DNA from 3 places in the Pelotomaculum sp. FP genome. Region 3 is predicted to be linked to each of the others. Evidence: riboswitches for the same ligand, from Rfam matches in the RefSeq annotation. Region 3 holds a riboswitch; each other region holds the start of a gene.
The links. Region 3 has a riboswitch for molybdenum cofactor ahead of Psfp_RS06160 (S8 family serine peptidase). Riboswitches for the same ligand answer to the same signal wherever they lie in the genome.
Positions count from the first base shown of each region.

Region 1 (5,144 bases), on a different contig from region 3:
TCCACCGGCATGAAATGGCAATTTGTATATAATGCCCAAGGTGATAAGAAATATGCCGTGTGTAACGCTGACGAGGGTGACCCGGGCGCATTCATGGACCGCAGCGTGCTCGAGGGTGACCCGCACGCAATACTGGAAGGTATGATGATCGCCGGTTACGCTATCGGCGCCGACGAGGGGTGCATCTACTGCCGGGCTGAATACCCGTTGGCCATCCGCCGGCTCAACCTGGCCATCGCCCAGGCTGAAGAGCTTGGCATATTGGGTGAGAACATCCTGGATTCTGGCTTCAACTTCCATATTAGAATCAAGGCCGGCGCCGGCGCCTTCGTCTGCGGCGAAGAAACCGCCCTTTTGAATTCCATCGAGGGTAAGCGCGGGATGCCGCGTGTCCGCCCGCCTTTCCCTGCCAATTCGGGTTTGTGGGAGAAGCCGACCTGTCTTAACAACGTGGAATCTTACGCCAACGTACCCTTCATCCTCAGGAACGGCGCCGAATGGTACGCGGCCATGGGTACCGAGAAGAGCAAGGGCAGTAAAGTATTTTGCCTGACCGGTAAAGTAAACAACACTGGTTTGTGCGAAGTTCCCATGGGCATTACCTTAAGAGAAGTTATCTTTAACATTGCCGGCGGTATCCAGGGCGGCGGGACGTTCAAGGCTGTGCAAAGCGGCGGGCCTTCCGGCGGCTGTCTGCCCACATCAAAACTGGACCTTAAGATTGATTATGAATCGCTGACAGAAGCAGGTTCCATGATGGGTTCCGGCGGTCTGGTGGTCATGGACGAAACCACCTGTATGGTTGACGTGGCCAAGTTCTTCTTGAATTTTACCCAGAACGAGTCCTGCGGCAAATGTACCCCGTGCCGCGAGGGGACCAAAAGGATGCTTGAGATCCTGCATAGAATCTGCGACGGTCAAGGTGTTATGGAGGACCTCGATACCCTGGATCGGCTGTCCACTGTGATTACAAAATCAGCATTATGCGGGCTTGGACAAACCTGCGCGAACCCGATTATAAGTACCCTGAGATACTTCCGTGATGAATATGTGGCGCACATCGTCGATAAACGTTGCCCGGCCGGAGTCTGCGCGGCCCTCTTGGTCTATACAATCATTCCGGAGAAATGCACAGGCTGCGGCGCATGCTTGAGAGCCTGTCCGGCCTCGGCCATCACCGGCGAGAAGAAACAGCCCCACTCAATCGATCCGGCTGCCTGTATCAAGTGCGGCGCCTGCATTAACAAGTGTAAATTTGACGCCATAGTCAAAGCGTAAGGGAGGGGGAAAATTGGCTAACGTAACCCTTACCATCAATGGCAAAGAAGTGACTGTCCCGGCTGGGACCAGGGTACTGGACGCGGCCAGGGAAGCCGGTTTCTTTATTCCCACCTTCTGTCATGACCCGGAAATCCCGGGTTATGGTGGTTGCCGCATATGTGTTGTTAATGTTAAAGGAGCACGTTCGTTGATGGCTTCCTGCGTTACGGAAGCTACCAACGGCATGGTGGTTGAGACGGAGTCACCCGATGTAGTGGAAGCACGCAAGACCATTCTCGAACTCTTGCTGGCCAACCATCCCATGGACTGCCTGACCTGTGACAAAAACGGAGACTGCCGGCTGCAGGACTATGCTTACCGCTACGGCGTCGGGCAGTCGAGCTTTAAGGGTGAGAAGCACAGCTATCCTCTTGACAATTCAAACCCGTATATCACCCGGGATTTGAATAAGTGCATCCTGTGCGGCAGGTGTGTGCGCACCTGCGCCCAGGTGGAGGACCGCCAGGTCATAGACTTTGCCTACCGCGGCTTCCAGACCAAGGTGGCGCCGGCCATGGATACCAGTCTGGCTGAATCCATTTGCGTATCCTGCGCCCGCTGCGTGGCGGTGTGCCCGGTTGGGGCGCTTACCTACACCAACCTGGCCGGTAAAGGCCGGACCTATGAAATTGCGAAAAAACAGGTTACCTGTTCGTTCTGTGAGTCCGGCTGCCAATTTGATCTCAACTATAAGGGCGACAAGGTTATCGGTGTGACTGCAAAAGCGCCGGGGCAAGGGCGACCGCTCTGCCTTAAAGGACGGCTCGGTATGGAGCTGCGTTACAGCGACCAGCCGCTTGCTCCAATGCTCAAGAAAGACGGAGAGTTTGTTGAAGTATCCTGGCCGGAAGCACTGGAGCTGGAAGATGTACTAGCCAAGCTCAAAGAGCTGGAGAAATAAAGATTAACTGCTTAACTCTATAAATGAACTCCGAGCCATACTATCTAAACCAACAGGGCATGATAGCTGGCCGATAGGGTTCAGTGGGAAACTGCTGCGCCTCCCGCAATTTGGAAAGGAGTGAAGTTCTTAAAGGGAGGTTATTAATGGTGGCAACAGTTACGCTTACCATAGACGGTGTCCAGGTCACGGTGCCGAAAGGTTCCACGGTCCTGGAAGCCGCAGAGAGTGTGGGTATCTTCATCCCCACCTTCTGCCATGACCCGGAACTCAGCAAACCTGGCGCCTGCCGTATTTGCGTGGTGGAAATACCAGGCGCCCGCAACCTGCCGGCCTCCTGTGTGACCGAGGCCACCGAGGGCATGGTTGTATACACCGCCTCAGAGGCGGTATTAGAAGCGCGCAAGACCAACCTGGAACTCCTGTTGGCCAACCATCCCGAGGACTGCCTTACCTGTAACAAGAACGGTGAGTGCAAGCTGCAGGATTACGCCTACTATTATGGGGTCAAGGCCGGCGCTTTCCCGGGGGAAAAACACAGCTACCCGATCGAAGATGACAACCCGTTTATCGTGCGGGATATGAACAAGTGCATCCTGTGCGGCAAGTGCGTCCGGATGTGCCAGGAAATTCAGGGCAATAACGTAATCGACTTTGCTTTCCGCGGTTTTAATGCCATTGTCACCCCTGCCATGGGCTCGACCTATAGCGACACGGATCTATCCAACTGTGTCTTTTGCGGCAACTGCGTATCAGTTTGCCCGGTCGGCGCCCTAAGCGAAAAAGGGATGCTCGGCAAAGCCCGCAAGTGGGAAATAGAAAAAGTAACCACGACCTGTCCTTACTGCGGTGTAGGCTGCTCTTTCGACCTTAATGTCAAGGACGGTAAGGTTATCGGGGTCACCTCAACCGAAGGTGATGTCAATGGGCGCGCCCTGTGCGTCAAAGGCCGCTTCGGTTACGGGTTTATCAACCACCCGGACCGTCTGAAGAAGCCTCTGATTAAGAAGGACGGTAAGTTTGAGGAAGCTACCTGGGATGAAGCTATCGCTTTGGTGAACAAGAAGTTTGGCGCGGTTAAGGACAGCTACGGTCCGGAAGCCATTGCCATCCTTTCCTCCGCCCGCTGCACCAACGAAGAAAACTATTTAATGAACAAACTGGCGCGCGCAGCGCTCGGTACCAACAGTATCGATCACTGCGCCCGTCTCTGACACGCTCCTACTGTCGCCGGTCTGGCGGCAGCATTTGGAAGCGGCGCTATGACCAACAGCATCCAGGAAATTGCCGATGCTGACTTTATCCTTACCACCGGGACCAATACCACCGAAGGACACCCCGTCATCGGCATACAGGTCAAAAAAGCCTTACGAAAAGGGGCCACCCTGGCTGTGGTTGACCCCCGTAAGACTGAAATAGCCGGTTTGGCCAATTACCACCTGCAGATTAATTCCGGCTCCGACATAGCTCTGTTAAACGGCCTGGCCAACGTGATTATTGCCGAGGATCTCTGGAACAAGCAATTTGTAACAGAGCGCACCGAGGATTTTGAAGCGCTAAGAGAAACAGTTGCCAAGTACACGCCCGACTATGTTGCGGAAATAACCGGCGTGCCGGCAGAAACCATCAAGGAAGTAGCCAGAGGCTACGCCAAGGCTAAAAACGCCACTATTCTCTACACCATGGGTCTGACCCAGCATATCTGTGGTACGCACAACGTCTTTGCCGTGGCCAACCTGACCATGCTCTGCGGCCAGATCGGCAAGGAGTCCAGCGGGGTTAACCCGTTGCGCGGCCAGAACAACGTCCAGGGCGCCTGCGACATGGGCGCGCTGCCGGCCTTCTTCCCCGCCTACCAGCCGGTGGCTCTTGAGGCGAACCGGACCAAGTTCTCGTCCGCCTGGGGTGTTGACGAGCTCCCGTCCAAGCCGGGCTTAACTGTCGGTGAAATTATCGACGAAGCAGGTAAATCTGTAAAAGCTATCTACATCATGGGCGAGAACCCGGTCCTGTCGGATCCTGACGCCAACCATGCCGCGCACAACCTGGAGTCGCTTGATTTCCTGGTAGTGCAGGACATCTTCCTGACTGAGACGGCGCAGCTGGCCGATGTGGTCCTGCCCGCGGCAAGCTTTGCCGAGAAGGACGGCACCTTCAGCAATACCGAGCGGCGTGTCCAGCGCGTACGCAAGGCAGTCGAGCCGCCGGGAGAGGCCAAGCCCGACTGGGAAATTATCTGCATGGTTTCTAATGCGCTTGGATATCCCATGAATTACGGCTCAGCCAGTGAGATTATGGAAGAGATAGCCAAAGTCACCCCGTCCTACGGCGGCATCAACTACGCCAGGCTGGAACAGGGCAGCCTGCAGTGGCCCTGCCCGACACCCGAGCACCCCGGCACCAAGTTCCTCCACGCCGGCAAATTCGGTCGCGGGCTGGGCAAGTTCCACCCGGTGGAGTATATTCCGCCCAACGAAATGCCCGATGAGGAGTACCCGCTCATCCTCAGCACCGGACGCAGGAGATACCACTACCACACCGGTACCATGACCCAGCGGACCGGCGCCCTGGAGGTATTCTACCCGACGGAATACCTTGAGATTAACTGCATTGACGCTGCCAAGCTGGGGATCGCGGAAGGCGACAAGGTCAAGGTTACCTCCCGCCGCGGTGAAGTGGAACTGGCTGCCAAAATTACTGAAATTGTAATGCCGGGTATGGTGTTTACCTCGTTCCAATACCCGGATGTGCCGATCAACAAGTTAACCAACGCGGCGCGCGACCCGATCTCCAAGATTCCCGAATACAAGGTCTGCGCGGTGAAGGTAGAGAAGGCAAGTTAAGTATTACTTGAAGAAACCGGCTCCCATATAATACGGGAGCCGGTTTCTTTTTAGATTTAGAGATCTCATAGTGTGTTTGG
Region 1 covers NZ_QFGB01000028.1:32,582-37,725, forward strand. Annotated here, with positions in the region: gene nuoF (NADH-quinone oxidoreductase subunit NuoF) at 1-1,278, shown strand, start outside; gene Psfp_RS12155 (2Fe-2S iron-sulfur cluster-binding protein) at 1,292-2,221, shown strand; molybdenum cofactor riboswitch at 2,238-2,358, shown strand; gene fdhF (formate dehydrogenase subunit alpha) at 2,371-5,064, shown strand.
Region 1: linked by a shared signal. The riboswitch ahead of fdhF (formate dehydrogenase subunit alpha) and the one ahead of Psfp_RS06160 (S8 family serine peptidase) in region 3 are both predicted to bind molybdenum cofactor.

Region 2 (5,144 bases), on a different contig from region 3:
ATGGCGGTTACCACGGAAGATATTGAATGCTCTAGAGAATGGGCCATTAAGATAATTAACAAAATAGAAGTATCAACAAAAGAGCGTGGAGTACCGATAACCATTGTTGCCGGTATAGCAAGAGGACATAGGGTCGGTACATCAGACTCTTATCTTACTACTGCTGTTGATAATTTAATAAATATGGCCAGCCTGGCCAGTACCCTTTCCAAAGAGAAGGGTATACAAATCACATACGTAGAGTAAATTGAACCCGATAATCCTTATCTCAATAAAGCGCTGACTTTTTGCACTTTTTCATCAGGAAGCTGTCTTGGATGCTGCTGGGGAAACATGACCTGTTTGTATTTCAGTCCGGCGGGTACGCTTCTTTCCGGGAAATCCGGAGATCGTTTCTTTGAAGTGCGGAGAACGCGTTTTTTTTTGTTTTTCAGGGCAAGTCAGGCAACAAGTAATAATCGTTATCGCCGCCGGCGCATGAAACGGATCGGAAGAAAGCAGGCTATGTAGGGTATTTGTGGTTTCATTGACCCGGTATTACGGAATTTTGCACAGCCCCCAGGTAGACTCACGTACATAACCGTAAAATTCAGCGAAATAGGTAATATTACTTCGTAGGTTGTTTGAGGTAAATTTTTGGCCGCCTTTAATAATGTTATGTTACATAATGTTATATAATGTTTTATTGTTTTTTGTAAGTATATACAAAAAAATCAACATATGTTTTGTTAATTTTTGTTGAGTTTAGACATTGTAACAGAATTAATTCTGTTGTAAAATAGAGCTGGATAAACTTACAAGTTTTATTTGAATGCTATCTGTCGCTTGTTCATGCAAGAATTCCTCCTCTTCTGATGTAGCATATCCCTTCAAAATATCTTCTGGTTGACCGGTTGTTCCATCATCATGTCAAGCATAATTTCACAGCTGGCCATGCCCCAACAAAAAAAGCGCCCGTTGTAATCTGCCCAGGTAAATATATCCGGAAAACCCGGTGTTCGTTTTTGTCCCGCCGGACAGGCTGACAGGATGAACAGGTTTAAGATAAGTTCCCCAACATCGGACCAGTGCTCCGAAGCCCGCAGAGCCTAAGGCGGCAAGCGATGACAGCGGGTCCGGCGGTAAAAGCCGCCCACAAAGGGTATGGCCGGAAACAGCCACGCCTACCGTGATTGGCAAGGAAAGCCATATCAGGAGCATTGCAAAGGGGGTATCGTCTACATCATTGGATTAATCCTGAGTTTAAGACCGCCGCGGTTTTTAAAATAAAAATGGCTCTGAAACTCAGCCGCCTAAAGTGCGAGCCATGGCGCTGAGCCGGGGTATGGCGGGAAACGGCCATGCCTCCCGTATTGGAAGGAGCGGAAAAGGAGGGTAGTTGAAACTTGAATGGTTACCTGATACGGTTCGCAAACAATAATAAAAAAATTAAGAAAGGAGCTAAAACAATGAATAAGAAACGTTCTTTATTACTATTGTTGTCCCTGGCTTTGCTGTTATGCCTCGCCCTGCCTATGAGCGCATCGGCAAGTTATGAAACTGCCGTAAACTACACCGGCCAAACCACCCAGGGCGAATACATCATCGACTCGGCATCAGACCTTGCCACACTGGCTACTAATGTCAACAACAGCACAAACTACGCGGGCAGTACGTTCTATCTGGCGAATGACATCACCCTCTCCGGCGCTTGGACGCCAATTGGTGGTTGGAACGGCACCACCGGCGTCCCCAGCGGAACAATGTATTTCTCGGGTGTCTTTGACGGACGGGGCCATACCATCAGCGGTTTGAGCATTACCAGCGCCAGCACCAGCGGCGTTGGACTGTTCGGGTATGTGAACGGCGGCATCGTCGGCAATCTGACGGTGGAAGGTTCCATCAGCACATCCAGCAGCATTAACGCCATCGGCGGCGTCATCGGCTACACCAACAGCAGCGTTGTCTGCTGCACAAGCGATGTGTCAATTAGCGCCTCTAATGCCTCTAATGTTGGCGGCGTCATTGGTATTGTTGAGAATACGCAGACCAGCGGCACGCCGGTTCTCGTCCAATACTGCCAAAACACTGAAACCGTATCGGCTAACAAGCGTCTGGGCGGCGTCATCGGAGGCGCCTATTGCCCCAATGCATCCGGCAGGATTTACGTTGACAACTGTCAGAACACGGGTGCCGTCACCAGCGCCAGCACCGCGTATAAATCCTTCTGTGGCGGCGTCATTGGCTATTGCGAGGCTTATGTCAGCAATTGCCTCAACAATGCCCAGGTTAGCGCCCCAATCGGTGCTGACGGCATCCGCATGGGCGGCATCGTCGGCATTTTGAGCAGTTACGGAACGGCCGACGCCAAAATGGCCAATTGCCTCAATCGTGGCTCTCTTGCAAACGCCTCGTCTAATCCTAACTACGACGGCGCCCTCTGTGTGCCCGAATCCGCCACGTCAATGGACAATTGTTTCTGGATCGACACCATAACCAATGTCGGCCAATTAACCAGCTACAGCGCCACCAATGTGGATGACCTGAGCGCCGCTCAATTGCAAAGTACGGCCCAATATAATGGTTACTACATCTCCTATTACATCAACCAAGAACCTCCCTGGAGTGAAGATCTTGACAACGCCTTCACCTGCACGTCCGGCAGCTATCCTGCCCTTACTTTCCCCGCGACTGCGCCGGCCGACCTCTCCACTTATCCGACAGGCGCCTCGCGCACCGGCAGCGACAGCGCCTATGCCGGCTCAGCCGTGTATTATAACAGCGCTGCTCCCGCCGGTGGCGACGGTTCCTTTGCAAATCCGTATAATTCCTTCGAAACGGCAGTCTCGGCAGCGGTCTACGAATCATACCTCTGTGTTCAAAGCGCTATCCCTGTCAGCGATTACAACAGTTATGGATCAGGCCTCAGCGGCAAAACGATTGCGCGCAGCTATGTATATGACGGCCCGTTGTTTGACGTTCAAAGCGGCTCGTTGACGCTGGGCACTATCACCCTCGACGGCAACTCGACCACCACCGGCAACGCTTCATTGATCAATGTTGAAGGCGGCAGCGTAACCATCGGTTCCGGCGTGACCCTGCAAAACAACAAAACCATGAACAAGGGCGCCGCCATCCGTGTACTTACCGGCTCCGTTACCATGAACGGCGGTACGGTCTCCGGCAATACTTCCGTCCTGGGCGGCAACGGCATTGCTGTATTGAGCACCGGCCCGTCCTCTGGCGGTACACTCACGATTTCGCCGACCTCCGCCATTTCCTTCGGTACCGGCGATTATATCTTTCTTGATTCCGGTAGGAGTATCACCGTCGGAAATGCAGGTAATTTCGCTACGTATGTCCCCGCCAGTTCCTTGAAAGTCAACTGCGCTGACACTAGCAGTGGCACAGTTGTAGCAACGGGAGTCACCCAGGATTTGACTGGCTATTTCACCTATTACGGGGGTGGACACAGTTTTGAATACAATGAAGGTTATGAAGAAATTTGGCTGGAATAAAGAAAGGATAATTGGAAAGTGAATATGCATAAAGCAAAACAAACAATAACATCCTGCGCAATACTGATTGTTTTGGTATGCTTGGTATTACCCGCCGCCGTTAGGGCGGCGGGTAATACCGTATACCTGCAATATAGTGGAAACGGAACCGAAGGAACGCAATCAGACCCTGTAGGTTCCTTCAGTGCCGCAAAAGCCCTTATTAACGACGGGGACAATATCGCGTTGAACGGCACTAAATATTTAAGAATCAGTGGTGCAGAAGCTTGGTCATTGTCGGGATATAATAATTCGAAGTTCGTTGTAGATAATAGCTTCACTCCTACGAATTCACCTAAGAGTGCAGTTAATGTTTTGACGGGTTCGCTTTCTTTGTCGGATATAATCATTGAAAACCAGTCTCCAGCCGTAAATTCCACAACTAAAGGAATTATTGAGGTGGGTCGGGAGACGACACTAACCTTAGGCGCAAATACTACGCTGATAAATACTTATGGGCCTGCTATTTCCCTAGATGGTACCGCCACGGGTAACAGGCTAGCAAATCTTATCGTCAACAGTAACGTTAATGTTACGGGTAATATTGTAGTTGCTAACAATTACTATACTATTAAAATTGCGGGCCCTTTGAGCAGCTCTATTAACATTTTGTTGTCGGCTGATACTGTTTCTGCGGGTACAGCAACCAATATCACAGCCGCAGACGGGTATACGCTAACCCCCGCAGATGTAGCCAAGCTGAATTTGGTCAATGAAAATTACCACCTCGAGCTCTCCAACGGCCAGGTGATCGTTGCCGAAGACGCGCCTGCCATCTCCGTAACAGAGAGCCTTGACTTTGGACCTGTGAGGGCGGGCTACACCACGCCGCCTGCAGCACAGACTGTCACCGTGACCAATACCAGCGATGCGGCCGTCACCCTCACCCAGCCGGAAAGCACCGCGAATTTCACGGTGGGCGCGCTTCCCGCCACCGAGTTGGCCGCCGGTGCGACCGCTACCTTTGAGGTAACGCCCAAGGCAGGGTTGAGCGCCGGCGCCTATACGGATACGATCACCGTTAACAGCACCGGCGGCGGGGTTGCTCCAACCTGCTCCGCCAAGCTCAACGTCTGCTATACCTTTGAGTGCGCCGTCACCGGCCTGACCGACGAGCTTCCCTCTTTGGGGGATGTCTCCACATATTTCAGTGAATTTGGATTTGAGACGACTGCGGCGGTAAGAGCCGGCGGCATCTTTTACATTGATCCCGCACGGAGCAGATTAACTTTGGGTTTCACTGCCAATCCCGGCTATAAGCTTGGCTGGTCGATCGATCAGTATGCTGCCGGAGACGATGAGACGGTCTTGACCCATTGGGATGTAGCGCCGAACCATGTTGATGCCCACTACAACTACAAAGCCACGATCACGGTGAGCTCTGACGAAGCCTATACCACGGTCGCAACAGGCAGTGCCAGCGCCGCCCCCGGCGCCACGGTGACGGTGCCCGTCACCATCGCTAACAACCCCGGCTTTGCCGCCTTTGCCTTTACCATCGGCTATGATGCCGGGGCCCTGGAATTAACGGACATCGCCAAAGGCGATATACTCACTTCGGAGGATGGGGCATTTACAAAGAACATTGCCGGCAACACCGTAACCTGG
Region 2 covers NZ_QFGB01000083.1:677-5,820, reverse strand. Annotated here, with positions in the region: gene Psfp_RS19645 (GGDEF domain-containing protein) at 1-246, shown strand, start outside; gene Psfp_RS19640 (hypothetical protein) at 922-1,179, opposite strand; molybdenum cofactor riboswitch at 1,264-1,378, shown strand; gene Psfp_RS19635 (hypothetical protein) at 1,386-3,497, shown strand; gene Psfp_RS21890 (hypothetical protein) at 3,473-3,886, opposite strand; partial or broken gene Psfp_RS19630 (hemoblobin-interacting domain-containing protein) at 3,870-5,144, shown strand, end outside.
Region 2: linked by a shared signal. The riboswitch ahead of Psfp_RS19635 (hypothetical protein) and the one ahead of Psfp_RS06160 (S8 family serine peptidase) in region 3 are both predicted to bind molybdenum cofactor.

Region 3 (5,144 bases):
ATCCTCCCTTTATAAAAATTTACTATCGTAAATGTTATGGAGCTATAAATCGGCGGATTAAATTATTGTTATTATCATATTGATATTCAATGGTTTGCCCGGATGGCAAATTCAAATAACGCAAGGAACTATTTTCATTATATGTATACTCGTATTCATAAGAACCAGTTTCTAATACTAATTCTTCAACTGTATTTAATATATTATCAATGCCATATCCACCTATCGCATAAATCCGATTGTTTACTGCCGCCGCCGCCAGTAAATGTCTGGGTGTTGGCATACTTGCTGTTGTTCTCCACGTATTTGTTGCCGGGGTATATTCTTCTACTACGTTCCGGCCATTATCATCGTAGAAATATCGTCCGCCCATTGCATAAATTTTTCCGTTTGCAGCGGTTGCCGACAACCCTAATCTTGGCATGGGCATACCTGTTTTCGCTGTCCACGTGTTTGTTGCGGGGTTATATTCTTCCATAATATTTAAACTGTTATTATTGTACATGCCGCCTATTGCATATATCTTCGCATTAACAACCGCAACTGCCAAATAATTTCTTGGTGTAGGCATACTCGCTTTTGCCGTCCAGGTATTTGTGGCAGGATTGTATTCTTCTACTGCATTTAAAAAATCGCTACTGTTATTTCCACCTATCGCATAGATCTTCCCATTAACTGCCGCCGCTGACAACAACCACCTTGGTGTAGGCATACTTGCTTTTACCACCCAGGTATTTGTTGCCGGGTCATATTCCTCTACTGTATTTAACTTGCCGTTATAATTACTGCCGCCTATTGCATATATCTTCCCATTTACTGCTGCAGCAGCTAGCCCTCTCCTTGGTGTTGGCATAGCTGCTTTTGTAGTCCAGGTATTTGTCGCAGGATCGTATTCTTCTACTGTATTTAAATAGCCGCTACTGCCTTCGCCGCCTATGGCATATAACTTCCCGTTTACCTCTGCTGCTGCCAAAAAAAATCTTGGCGTAGGCATACTCGCCTTAATATTCCAGAGCTCTCCGGAGTACAGGCTGTATTCGCCAGCGGTCTGATAAAGTGTATCCGAGACGGTAGGATTGCCATAAACAAACTCTTTATCTATGGTTTCGCCATATACTGAATCAGTGACTGAAATGTCCCCGTATACTGATTCACTGACTGATATGTCGTTATTATCATCGCTGATTAGCGTTTCACTCTTTTCCAAAATGGTAGTTGATGCCGCACTGCCGCAGTTAATTTTGTTTCCATCGCTTACTTGATTGATCAGACCGGGTAGTTTATCGGAGGTCTGTATTATGATCTGTTTGAGCTCCTCCGCAACGGCATTTTTGCACGCGCCCAGTATCAGCGCGGCCTCGCCCGACACAAAGGCGGCTGACTGGGATGTCCCGCTGCTCATACCATGCCTGTCGCCGGGTGTGGCGCTGACAATATTCTCACCCGGAGCTGCGACATCTACCGATGTCTGACCATAGTTGGAATAACCTGATAAATTTCCGTCTTTGTTGATGGAGGCGACTGTGATAATGTTATTCTCGCCGTATGACGCCGGGTAAACCGGACTGGTGTCGATATCGGCATTGCTGTTGCCTGCCGCGCATACGAAGAGCATGGTGGAATTTGCAATGGCTTCTTTTAAGGCCGGGTTGTCGAAGCTTGTCCCCCAGCTGCAGTTTGCTATTTTTGCGCCTTTTTTTTCGGCGTATTCAATGGCTTCAATGATGTCGCTGGTATAGGCTGTACCGTTATTAAATACTTTCAACGGCAATATCTTTGCTTCAGGCGCTGCCCCGGCAATGATACCTGCAAGATGCGTCCCGTGCCATTCATCGTATTCCTGGCCATGCATGTGCACTTGGCTGTTATCGTCACTGAAGTTCCAGCCGTTTATGTCGTCGATGTAGCCGTTGCCGTCGTCATCGGTCCCATTGCCGGGTGTTTCGGTTTGGTTTGTCCAAATTCTCTGCGATAAATCCTTATGGGTGATGTCTATTCCTGTATCAAATATGGCGACTATGGCTCCCTCTCCCTGAGATTTTCCCCAGGCGGCTTTTATATTGACATCAGCCATGTTCACCGGCGTTCCGGCATCGGCTGTATTTTTCCGCGCTTCTTTTTTTGCTTGGTAGGTTGTTAGCCATTGTTCTACCATCGGGTCATTGGGTGGAAGTCCTTGCAGGAATTCCGGCAAGTTTTCTTCTCCCGGCCGGGCGCTAGCTTGTCCAGCTTGATAGTCTGGACTCCCATCCTGTTGCACTGCATCAGTTATGTCCTGCTCGTTTTGCTGTGCATCTATTTCCGCATCCAGCGATGCTGCCGTCAGCTTATAATCAGGCTGAATGTATTCAATTTCGCTTTCTGCATTTTTACTTTTTACTTTCGCTATGAAATCTTCTTTCCTCATCTTTGTTTTTGTCGTTATGACATTAAAGCTTTTAAACTTGCTGTTGTTGATATTTCTTATTTCTTTCAAATCTTGACCTAAAAAAACGGCCAGGCCGCCCTTGCTTTTGGCGCTTTTGTATTTAACGATAAAGCGGTCGGTTTTATACTCGTTCAGCTCTAACGGCCAAAGAGGGTCAAACTGCATCTGTGTGTAAACTTCATCTGCAACGCCTTGGTCTAAACTGCCATTCTCCCCGTCCCTGCCGGCATATACATCTTCTTGTATGCTTGGAGCGCCGGTTTCATTGCTTTTTTGGTTCTTTTCATTTATGCCGTTATAATTTGCATTGACCGATAACGGCAGAGACGTTGTTGTAAGAGTTAGAGACAGTGCCAGAAACAAAGAAAGAACCATCTTCATTGCTGCTTTTTTCAACTCTTCTCCCCCTAGAAATAATATTAGTAGACCACATGCTTTTTTGAGTAATGAACCCTATATCGCATTAATAAAACCCTGCTTTGGAGCCGTTAGACACCTCCGCCGGCTGTATTGCGCTTTTTCGATGCCACTAAAGCGATGCTTTTGGAATAAAGAATAAGCCCTTCATTGTGAAATAAATTGCAATGAAGGGCTTTATAAACCCCAACATATACTATCCTTTCCACAATGGGAGGCACGACCGTTTCCGGTATGCACCCTGCCGGTCAAGTTACCATAGCCAACATGGCCATAGGTAAAATGACTTCGGATAATGTTTATCATTTGGGCGTTATAAAACAATCTGTCACTATTAATGGTAATAACAGACATATTAAATTGCAAGAGCAAATAATGTTACAATTTGTCATTTAAGCCAATGGCTTACTAATAAGAACTGCCGGCATTGTTGCCGGCTAAATGGGAGCAGTCGTTGAAAAGCGTAAGAATTCCGTACTCCCAACCGGTGAAGTCAAGGATACTCAAAGACCCGTTATGAAGTCCCAGCCGCCAGTATTTACCCAAATCCATTTCCAGAACGCTGCCCACGATGCTTCTGATTGGACCCCCGTGGGACACTACCGCTATCCGGCCGTCGCTGTGCCGCGCTATAATCTCCTTGATGGCGTTAACGGACCTTTCAATCAATTCATTGTAGGTTTCACCGCCCGGGATCCTGATTGAAAACGGGTTTTCCCACCATTGTTCTATTTCACCGGCAAAAAGCTCTTTTATTTCTGCAATGGTTAACCCTTCCCAGGCTCCAAAATTCAGCTCTCTTAGTGCGGGGACAGTCACAATGGACATGCCGTGCCGGCTGGAGATAATTGTTGCTGTTTCACGCGCTCTGACCAGGTCGCTGGCATAAAACGCGTCAAGCTTCAGTGCCGCCAGCCGTTTACCCAGGCTAACCGCCTGCCGGCGGCCACGCTCCGACAACGGTATGTCGGTCACTCCCTGGAACTTCATGGTGTTATTCCACTCTGTTTCCCCATGTCTGATTAAGTACACACGGCAGCTCATTTATTCTCTCCCTGTACTATTGCTTTAAGAGCCAGCAACAGCTTCTCGTTTTCCGGGCGAGTTTTTACTGCCAGTCGCAAAAAACGACCGGCCAGCCCGTTAAAATCAGAGCATTCCCTGACCAGCACCCCCTGCCTGCCCAGCAGTTCGGTTAATTCAAATGAAGTGAACCCACTGCCGGCAACATCTGCCAGGATAAAATTAGCGGCTGCGGGCAGTGGTTGAACACCGGGCAGTGAGGCAAGCTGTCCGAAAAGAAATTTCTTTTCACAGTTTACTATTCGGCAGGTATCCCGCATGTGTTGGTAATCCATCAAGCCGGCTACGCCGGCAACCTGGGCCAGTACATTAACATTCCAGGGGTCCCTGGCGGCGCTCATGCGGGACAGCAGCTCCCCGGGCCCGGCTATCGCCCCCAAGCGCAGACCGGGGATGCCAAAGAATTTGGTCATGGAGTAAAGGACCGCCAGGTTGGGTTGTTGTCCGGCCATTTTGATAACAGAAAAAAACTCCCGCCTGGGGACAAAATCCATAAACGCTTCATCTATGAGGACCATAACACCGTGCAAACACGCTTTTTCAAGAATGGTCAGGATTGTTTTGCGGCCGGTTAACCGCCCGGTGGGGTTATTGGGGTTGCACAGAAAAAGGAGGTCTGCGTCAGGCAATGAGGCGATGATCTCGTCAACCGGAAGCCTGAAGCCGTTTTCTTCGGACATGGGCAGTTCAAGCACTTCGCCCCCCTGGCACAAAACCGCAAGGGCATATTCGCAAAAAGTCGGTACCGGGATAAGCGCCCTCCTGCACCTCAGTACGCGGACCAGCAGGTAAACCAGTTCAGCTGCCCCGTTACCCATCAGCAGCCTTTCTTCTTTTATCCCCAGATATTTTGCCAGTTCAGACTTAAGTTCAGTACAGTCCGGATCCGGGTAAGCGGAAATCAGGTCAAGGTTTTTCGATATGGCTGAAAGCGCCTTGCGGGAGGGCCCAAGGGGATTGATATTGGCGCTGAAATCCGTAATATCTTTGACCGGCAGACCGTACTTACGGGCGGCTTTATTCAGGTTTCCGCCGTGTGTGTGTTCCAGAGGCAACTTGCATGACTCCTTTCAAAATGAAACAAGCGCCTGTATATTGGCAGCTAGAAAACAGAATGAAAGCCGCAGGTCCACCGGAGTATGGGGTAAACCGCCAGGAGCAGGACCACCTCAAGCAGTTCATTGATAAACCCGTAGGTGTCACCGGTTAACCCGCC
Region 3 covers NZ_QFGB01000010.1:88,529-93,672, reverse strand. Annotated here, with positions in the region: gene Psfp_RS06160 (S8 family serine peptidase) at 35-2,824, opposite strand; molybdenum cofactor riboswitch at 3,028-3,151, opposite strand; gene cobC (alpha-ribazole phosphatase) at 3,254-3,889, opposite strand; gene cobD (threonine-phosphate decarboxylase CobD) at 3,886-4,983, opposite strand; gene cobS (adenosylcobinamide-GDP ribazoletransferase) at 5,031-5,144, opposite strand, start outside.